DNA from 2 places in the Bacillus sp. 5w2 genome. Region 1 is predicted to be linked to the other one. Evidence: riboswitches for the same ligand, from Rfam matches in the RefSeq annotation. Region 1 holds a riboswitch; the other holds the start of a gene.
The links. A riboswitch is a leader RNA that binds a small molecule or an ion and turns the genes downstream of it on or off. The one in region 1 is predicted to bind thiamine pyrophosphate.
Positions count from the first base shown of each region.

Region 2: linked by a shared signal. The riboswitch ahead of thiM (hydroxyethylthiazole kinase) and the one ahead of tenA (thiaminase II) in region 1 are both predicted to bind thiamine pyrophosphate.

Region 1 is NZ_JBTIWT010000018.1:98,509-102,770, reverse strand. It holds gene ACXY7N_RS24050 (hypothetical protein) at 1-118, opposite strand, end outside; gene ACXY7N_RS24045 (SH3 domain-containing protein) at 124-1,290, opposite strand; TPP riboswitch at 1,560-1,671, shown strand; TPP riboswitch at 1,732-1,834, shown strand; gene tenA (thiaminase II) at 1,917-2,612, shown strand; gene ACXY7N_RS24035 (ABC transporter ATP-binding protein) at 2,581-3,330, shown strand; gene ACXY7N_RS24030 (ABC transporter permease) at 3,330-4,082, shown strand; gene ACXY7N_RS24025 (ABC transporter substrate-binding protein) at 4,079-4,262, shown strand, end outside.
Region 2 is NZ_JBTIWT010000007.1:102,702-106,963, forward strand. It holds gene ACXY7N_RS14615 (alpha/beta hydrolase) at 1-701, opposite strand, end outside; gene thiE (thiamine phosphate synthase) at 784-1,443, opposite strand; gene thiM (hydroxyethylthiazole kinase) at 1,460-2,266, opposite strand; TPP riboswitch at 2,339-2,448, opposite strand; gene topB (DNA topoisomerase III) at 2,721-4,262, shown strand, end outside.

The DNA.
Region 1 (4,262 bases):
CAAAAGCAATGATAATAGATAAAAATACAGTATTTGTATTGTAAATGATTAAACAAAAAATTAAACCTAAAAAGGCTAAGTATTCAATTAAGAGAGATATATTGATATTGCGTGGCATACAATTTACCTAACTAAATATGGCAGTGGGTTTACTGCATTTGTTTTTTCAAAATTCCACTCTCCATTGTGTAATTCAAAATGAAGATGTTGCCCGTATGAATGACCTGTGTTTCCCATATGACCTACTAATTGTCCAGCTTGTACTTGATCACCAGCTTGTACAGTGCGATCTTTCATGTGAGCATAGACTGTCGTATATAATTTCCCGTTTATTTGATGGGCGATGAACACAACATTGCCATAGCTAGCTGAATAATATGATTTCACAACTTTACCTGCAGCCGCCGCCTGGATAGAGACATTACCCTGAGCTGCAATATCTATACCATAATGCATTTGTTCCCAGCGCATATCAAAGGTTGAGCTAACTCTTCCTTGAGTAGGGAATTTAAAAACTGCTGGAATTGAAGTAGGTTGAGCTGTTTGAGCTTGTGATTGCGTTTGCGTTTGATTTTGCACCACATAATGTTTTGCCACATATCCGTATCCTGTGCCAAAACGAATTTTATACCAAGTTCCTACAGTTTCCACTACTTGTATTTGTGTACCATTTTGTAATGAGCCAAGTAGTGCGCTACTTGTACTAGCGTTGCTACGTACATTAAGTTTAGGTGTTGCAACTGTGTATTTCGTATTATTTTGAACTGTGATGCCTTTTACTAAAGGCTGTGAACCATTAGACACGAATGCCTTTTGTACGTAACCTGTTTTGCCATTATGTAAAATTTTATACCAATCACCTTGTTCTTCTTGAATGGTAACGAATTTCCCATTTGGTAATACATCTAAAATTGAAGATTCTAAATTAGGTTCAGAACGAACGTTTAATGCATTGGCATTAACGATGTATTGATTATTAGATTGAAGTTTGTTTTTTAGTAGAATAGCATCTTTTTGTACGTAACCTACTTTATTATTAACAGATACTTTATACCAGCCATTAGTTGTTTCAAGTATGTTCACTTTCGTATTAAAGCGGATTGTATCAATTGATGAGCTATTTGCGTTATCTTTTGTATGTAAGGCTACTTGATCGACTTTTACATATCCAGTTTTCACATTAGATAATTGTTCAGCGTTGGCTGTTTGTACATTTGTTTCTCCCATAGAAGGAAGTAAAGAGGCAATTGCGACAGTAGTTGCTGTTAAAGCAGTAGCTTTCATATTCATATAATAGAGACCTCCTCTAGTTGTATAGTTGTAATTTTATTATAGTATAAAGATATAATATAGTGGGTGTATTCACATAAATGTAATATGAAATCAATATAAAAATAAATTTTTTGAGGATAATGATTCCTTTTTATCCAATTAATTAGGATAATAATTTCTAAGATAGAATATAAGTATTATATAGTTCTGTTATTTTGTTGACAATTGAGAAAATTAAAATAGTTGATGATGTCTTATTACGATGTTATACTGACAGTGATAATTTCATAGTTTGCTAGGAGAGCTGGTGTTGCCAGCTGAGAGTAGGCCGTAAGCCTTTGATCCTTTTCATTACCTGATCTAGATTATGCTAGCGTAGGGAAGCAATTCGGACACTAATAATGAGTCCCCGTTTCTTTGCGTATAGAAACGGGGCTTTTTTATTTGAAAATTTCATATTGAAACCACTAGGGGTGCTTGTTGTGCTGAGAGAGGAATAATCCTTAACCCTTACAGACCTGATCTAGGTAATACTAGCGAAGGGAAGTGGAGCAACGAATAAATTATAATTTTATTTGCTGTAACCACTTCTTATTTAGAAGTGGTTTTTTATTTAGATATATAAATTGAAAGGGGATAGAGAAATGAAATTTTGCGATAGATTATTAGAAACTGTACAACCAGTTTGGGAGATGAGTCATAATCACCCGTTTGTAGTAGGTATGGGAGATGGCACGTTAGAAAAAGATAAGTTTCAGTATTATATTATTCAAGATTATTTATATTTGTTAGATTATGCAAAGCTATATGCGATTGGTGTTGTAAAAGCAACGAATCCACAAGTAATGGGGAAATTTGCTGAACAAATTGATGGCATATTAAATGGAGAAATGACAATCCATAAACAATATGCAAAAAGACTTGGTATTTCTATAGAGGAGATAGAATCTGCAAAACCATCTGCTAAAAATTTAGCCTATACAAATTACATGATGTCTGTATCTCAAAATGGCACGCTTGCGGAATTAATAGCAGCACTTCTTCCATGTATGTGGAGCTACTGGGAAATTGGAAAGCGTTTAAACGATATTCCTGGAGCAAGAGATCATGAGTTCTTTGGTGAGTGGATTCAAGGATATAGTTCGGAAGAATACGGTAGCCTTTGTATTTGGTTAATAGATTTATTAAATGAAATGGCAGTTGGAAAGTCTGACAAAGAGCTAGATCGATTAGAGGAGATTTTCCTATATTCCAGTCGATTTGAATATTTATTCTGGGATATGTCCTATCGTAAGGAGATGTGGGGATTTGAGGAGCAAGAACATACTACAGTTTCATAATGTTTCTTTTCATTATGATGAGAAACCAATCATCAATGAATTAAATGCTTCTATACAAGATAAAGAGTTTGTAAGTATTATCGGACCGAGTGGATGCGGGAAAAGTACTTTATTTCGCCTTATTACAGGTTTAGAAGAAACAAGTACGGGACAGATAGAGCTGACAGAAACAAAGAGCCATCCTGTAGGGTATATGCCCCAAAAAGATATGCTCCTGCCATGGAGAACGATTATTGAGAATGCTGCCCTGCCGCTAGAGTGCCAAGGTGTACAGAAGAAAGAAGCACAAATAAAGGCAAAGGAACTGTTACATAAATTTGGCTTACAAGGGTATGAGACAAAATATCCGAAAGATTTATCTGGTGGTATGAGACAACGCGTATCTTTTATTCGAACTTTATTAACAGGCGGGGAGATATTGCTGTTAGATGAACCGTTTAGCGCGTTGGATGCGTTAACGAAGGCATCTTTGCAAGAATGGCTGTTTGAACAATGGAAAGAGTGGAAAAAAACAATTTTATTTATCACTCATGATGTGGAAGAAGCATTGTTTCTTTCTAATCGAATTTTCGTTGTAGAAAATCAACCGATAACTACTTTAACCGAGAGGATTGTACCGCTTGATCGTAATCGGACAAGAAAAGATTTGTATAAGCCTGAAGTGTTAGCGCTTAAAGATGAGCTTCTTAGTATGTTACAAAGGCAGGTACTCGTATGATGAACCGGTTGAAGGAACTATTACCTGCCCTTACACTTTCTAGTGTTTTACTTGTCATGTGGGAAATAGGCGCAAGAATTGTAGATGAGATGTACATTTTACCGTCACCGTCTGCAATTGTAATGAAGATATGGCAACTAAAAGATATATTATTTACAGTTCATTTGCCGGCAACATTATACGTCGTTTTAATAGGGGTAGCTATTTCTATCGTACTTGGGGTAGGGCTAGCAATATTAATGAATGCGAGTAATTGGATGGAGAGAGCATTTTATCCATTATTAGTTGCCTCACAAACGATTCCGATTACAGCGCTTGCTCCGCTCTTCGTTTTATGGTTTGGATATACGATCTGGAGTAAGGTTGTTGTCACGGTTTTAATTACGTTTTTCCCAATTGCGGTCAATACGTATGATGGACTACGTAGTACAAAAAAAGAATGGGAGGAGCTCTTAGTTACGTATGGAGCAACGAAAAAAGATATTTTTCTTAAATTAAAGTTACCATCTGCTCTTCCTTATTTTTTCTCAGCTTTAAAAATTGCAGTTCCGCTTAGTGTGATTGGGGCGGCAATTGGTGAATGGCTCGGTGCACAAGCTGGGCTAGGATATTTCAGTAAAAGAATGATGACGCAATTAGACGGAGCGGGTGTATTTGCCCCCATTGTATTGTTATCATTATTAGCTATTTTCTTTGTTGTCCTTATTTCGATTTTAGAAAAGAAATTTATTAGTTGGAGGAAGTATTCATGAAATTTTTAAAACGCATCTTTGTGTTTACATTATTAGTTGCAATGATCGCTGGATGTTCTAGTAATTCGGCATCAGATAAGAATAAAAAAGAAAAAGAAATAACGGTCATGCTTGATTGGTACCCAAATGCGGTACATAGCTTTATTTATGCGGCGATTGAAAAAGGCTACTTTAAAGAAG
Region 2 (4,262 bases), on a different contig from region 1:
ACATCTCGAATAGCGGGTATAGCTGCAATAAATTTTTGAGTCTCTAACATATTCTTTAACGCTAACTCTATCGCTATATTCCCCCCTTGAGAAGCTCCCGCAAGGATGGTGTCTTCCAAGTCATATTTACCCATAAAATCATTAAAACTTTTCATAATATCTTTTATAGCTATATCATGATTATCCCAGCTATAAGAATTCATTCCATGTACTTGTGAGGATTGAGAAAAACCTAACATATACTCACGTAATATTTCTTCTCCATACCAATACGGTGCAAAATCATTTATGTTTGATCCTCTCCAATGTAAAGAAAATAGTCCTGTCTTCGCCTCTTCATTTCCATAAGTAAATAATTTCGGGTCGGCTGTTAGCTGCTGTTTCTTAAAGATTTCTTCACACTTTTTCACTATCATTTTAAAAGCTTCATTCTCTCGTAATTCCTTTAAATCTTCATCCTGCATAAGTGTATGTGGATTCCACCAAATCCCCTTTTCTAAAGCTTCATTTAAACTAACAATTGCTTCTTCATACTTCCCTTCTATCGAAAGTACACACGCTTCCCAAAAGCTAGTTTTATCCATCCTTTCAGGGAACTCTCTTTTCGCTTTATCTATGTATCTATAAATAACATCAAAGTCTCCTTGTTCGAATAAACGAAATAATTCATTTTGCAACTCTACAAACTGTTTACGTTTCAAACAATCATCTCCCTTTTTCTAAATATCAATATCAGAAAAAAATAAAAAGCTATGTAGCCTTTTAATACTACATAGCCTTCTTCTACAAACTGTTACTTACTTCCTCTACTAGCTTCTTCGTACTTTCATACGCAGATTCTGCTAAACTAATCGCGGAAATAACGGAAACACCGTCCGCACCTGCTTCTATAACTGAAGCTGTATTTTCAATTGTAATACCACCAATTCCGACGATCGGTATTGTAATTCCTTGCTCTCTAAAATGAGCTAAACATTTCGTTCCTTGCACAGCTTTCGTATCTTTTTTCGTACTCGTTGGGAAAATAGGGCCAACACCTAAATAATCAGCTCCGTTTTCAATTGCCCAACGTGCTTCTTCAATTGTATGTGTAGATACACCAACAATTTTATCCCCCATTTTTTCACGAACAGAAGTAATTCCTTCATCATCTTGTCCAACATGCACGCCATCTGCATCTAACTCGAGAGCTAGTTCCACATCATCATTTACGATGAATGGTACACCGTACTCCTTACAAATTGCTTGTAGTTCTTTTGCGAAACAAATGCGTTTCTCTCCCGTTAAAGCGCCTTCCCCCTTTTCACGAAATTGAAAAATTGTTATACCGCCTTCAAGTGCATCTCTCAATACTCGTAGTGGCTCCTTCGTACAATTGTTACTTCCCATAATAAAATATACTGATAATAACCTAGACATTTCAGCCTTTGTAATCCGCGACATCTAGTTCCCCTCCTTACTATATAATCTCAATCTTCCCATACTTCTCAATATCACCTGAAGTGGTATTCGCTAACTGATTTAAAAATTCAATTTGGAAACTACCCGGTCCCTTTTCCACTGTCTTGGCAGCTGCTAGTTCCGCAGCTACACCATAAAATGTTAATGCGGCTACCGCTGCCTTTACATAATCCTTTTCTATCGCTACAAATGCTCCTATTACAGAAGTTAGTAAACAACCAGTACCTGTAACTTTCGTTAAAATAGGGTGACCATTTTGAATAAGAATAGTTCGCTCTCCATCTGTAACAACATCTTCTTTTCCAGTAATTACCGCAACTGTATTCAATTCGTCTGCTGCCTGCTTTGCAATACTTACGACATTACCATTTCCAGCACCAGCGTCTACTCCTTTAATTTCCCATCTCTCATTAATAACATTCGCTATTTCAGCTGCATTTCCGCGAATAATCGCTAACTCGATTTCAGCTGGAATATGTCTCGCAACTTCTGTTCGATACGATGTTGCTCCTGCACCAACTGGATCAAACAGTACTGGTACATTGTTCACATTTGCTGATTTACCTGCAAGTAACATTGCTTCTACTTCTTCAGGGCGAAGTGTCCCCATATTTAATACTAACGCTCCAGCAATGCTAGCCATTTCTGCTACTTCTTCTTTTGCATACGCCATTACAGGCGATGCCCCTAACGCTAACAAACCGTTAGCTGTAAAATTTGTTACAACGACATTTGTAATATTATGAACGAGCGGATTAGATTCTCTCACCAAATCCACTACTTTACTAATTTCTTTTATATTCATCATTCTCATCCCCTAACTATAGTGATGGGAGATACACAAAAAGACACTTTGCGCGTACGCAAAGTGCCTGAACATGTGCTTTTACACTCTCCCTACGCTGGCATTATCCAACAGGTTCAAATGGTCAATGACGGATTAGTCATACTCTCAGTTTGCATCCACAAACTCCCATGTGTTTAGTATTCTTCTACTTCAAAGTCTACTCTTATTCTAGTAAAATAACAAGTTCTTTACTTTTCTATTTAATATAGAAGCAACTAATAAAACAATACGTATAATAAATAAGTATCTATTTCTCATAGTCTCATCATGGTGCATATTATGTTCTGTCGCCATCATTCACTTTCAAACAGATGTTATCCCACTAAAAAACGTTCAAATCTGGAGCGAAACTGAATCTCAAGAAGATGTATGCTATAGTTAACGTATGGAAATTTGAAAGGATGTTTTAAATATGTCAAAAAGCGTTGTAATCGCTGAAAAGCCTTCCGTTGCACGTGATATTGCTCGCGTACTGAAGTGCGATAAAAAAGGAAACGGCTACCTTGAAGGTAGTAAATATATTGTAACTTGGGCTTTAGGTCATCTCGTTACATTAGCAGATCCAGAAAGCTATGATGTGAAATATAAAAAGTGGAATTTAGAAGATTTACCGATGCTACCAGAGCGTTTGAAATTAACGGTGATTAAACAAACAGGGAAACAATTTAATGCTGTAAAAAGTCAGCTTCTTAGAAAAGATGTAACTGAAATTATTGTAGCAACAGATGCTGGACGTGAAGGAGAGTTAGTCGCTCGCTGGATTATTGATAAGGTTCGAGTTAACAAACCAATCAAACGTCTATGGATTTCATCCGTTACTGATAAAGCAATTAAAGATGGCTTCGCTAATTTAAAACCAGGTAAAGCATATGACAATTTATACGCTTCTGCAGTTGCACGTTCAGAAGCTGACTGGTATATCGGTCTTAACGCGACTCGAGCTTTAACGACTCGCTTTAATGCCCAGCTGAATTGCGGCCGTGTTCAAACACCTACTGTCGCTATGATCGCTAATCGTGAAGATGAAATAAAGAACTTCAAAGCTCAAACTTACTACGGCATCGAAGCTCAAACAACGAATCAGTTAAAACTAACTTGGCAAGATGCAAACGGCAATAGTCGCAGTTTTAATAAAGAAAAAATCGATGGTATTGTAAAAGGTTTAGATAAACATAATGCTACTGTTGTAGAAATTGATAAAAAACAGAAGAAGTCATTCTCTCCTGGTCTTTACGATCTAACTGAATTGCAACGTGATGCAAATAAAAAGTTCGGTTATTCTGCGAAAGAAACATTAAACATTATGCAGAAATTGTATGAGCAACATAAAGTGCTAACGTACCCTCGTACAGATTCACGCTATATTTCATCTGATATCGTTGGAACACTCCCAGAACGTCTAAAAGCATGTGGCGTTGGAGAGTACCGTCCTTTAGCACATAAAGTATTACAAAAGCCTATCAAGTCTAATAAGTCATTTGTTGATGATAGTAAAGTAAGTGATCATCACGCAATTATTCCAACAGAAGGATACGTTAACTTCTCGGCCTTCACAGATAAAGAACGTAAAATTTATGATTTAGTTGTAAAACGTTTCTTAGCCGTTTTATTCCCAGCATTCGAATACGAACAACTAACGCTACGCACAAAAGTTGGTAATGAAACGTTCATCGCACGCGGAAAAACTATTCTACATGCCGGCTGGAAGGAAGTATATGAAAATCGCTTTGAAGATGATGATGTAACCGATGACGTAAAAGAGCAACTTCTACCTCACATTGAAAAAGGCGATACATTAACTGTGAAGTTAATTATGCAAACATCAGGTCAAACAAAAGCACCTGCACGTTTTAACGAGGCGACTTTACTTTCAGCAATGGAGAATCCTACAAAATATATGGATACGCAAAATAAACAACTTGCTGATACGTTAAAATCAACTGGTGGATTAGGT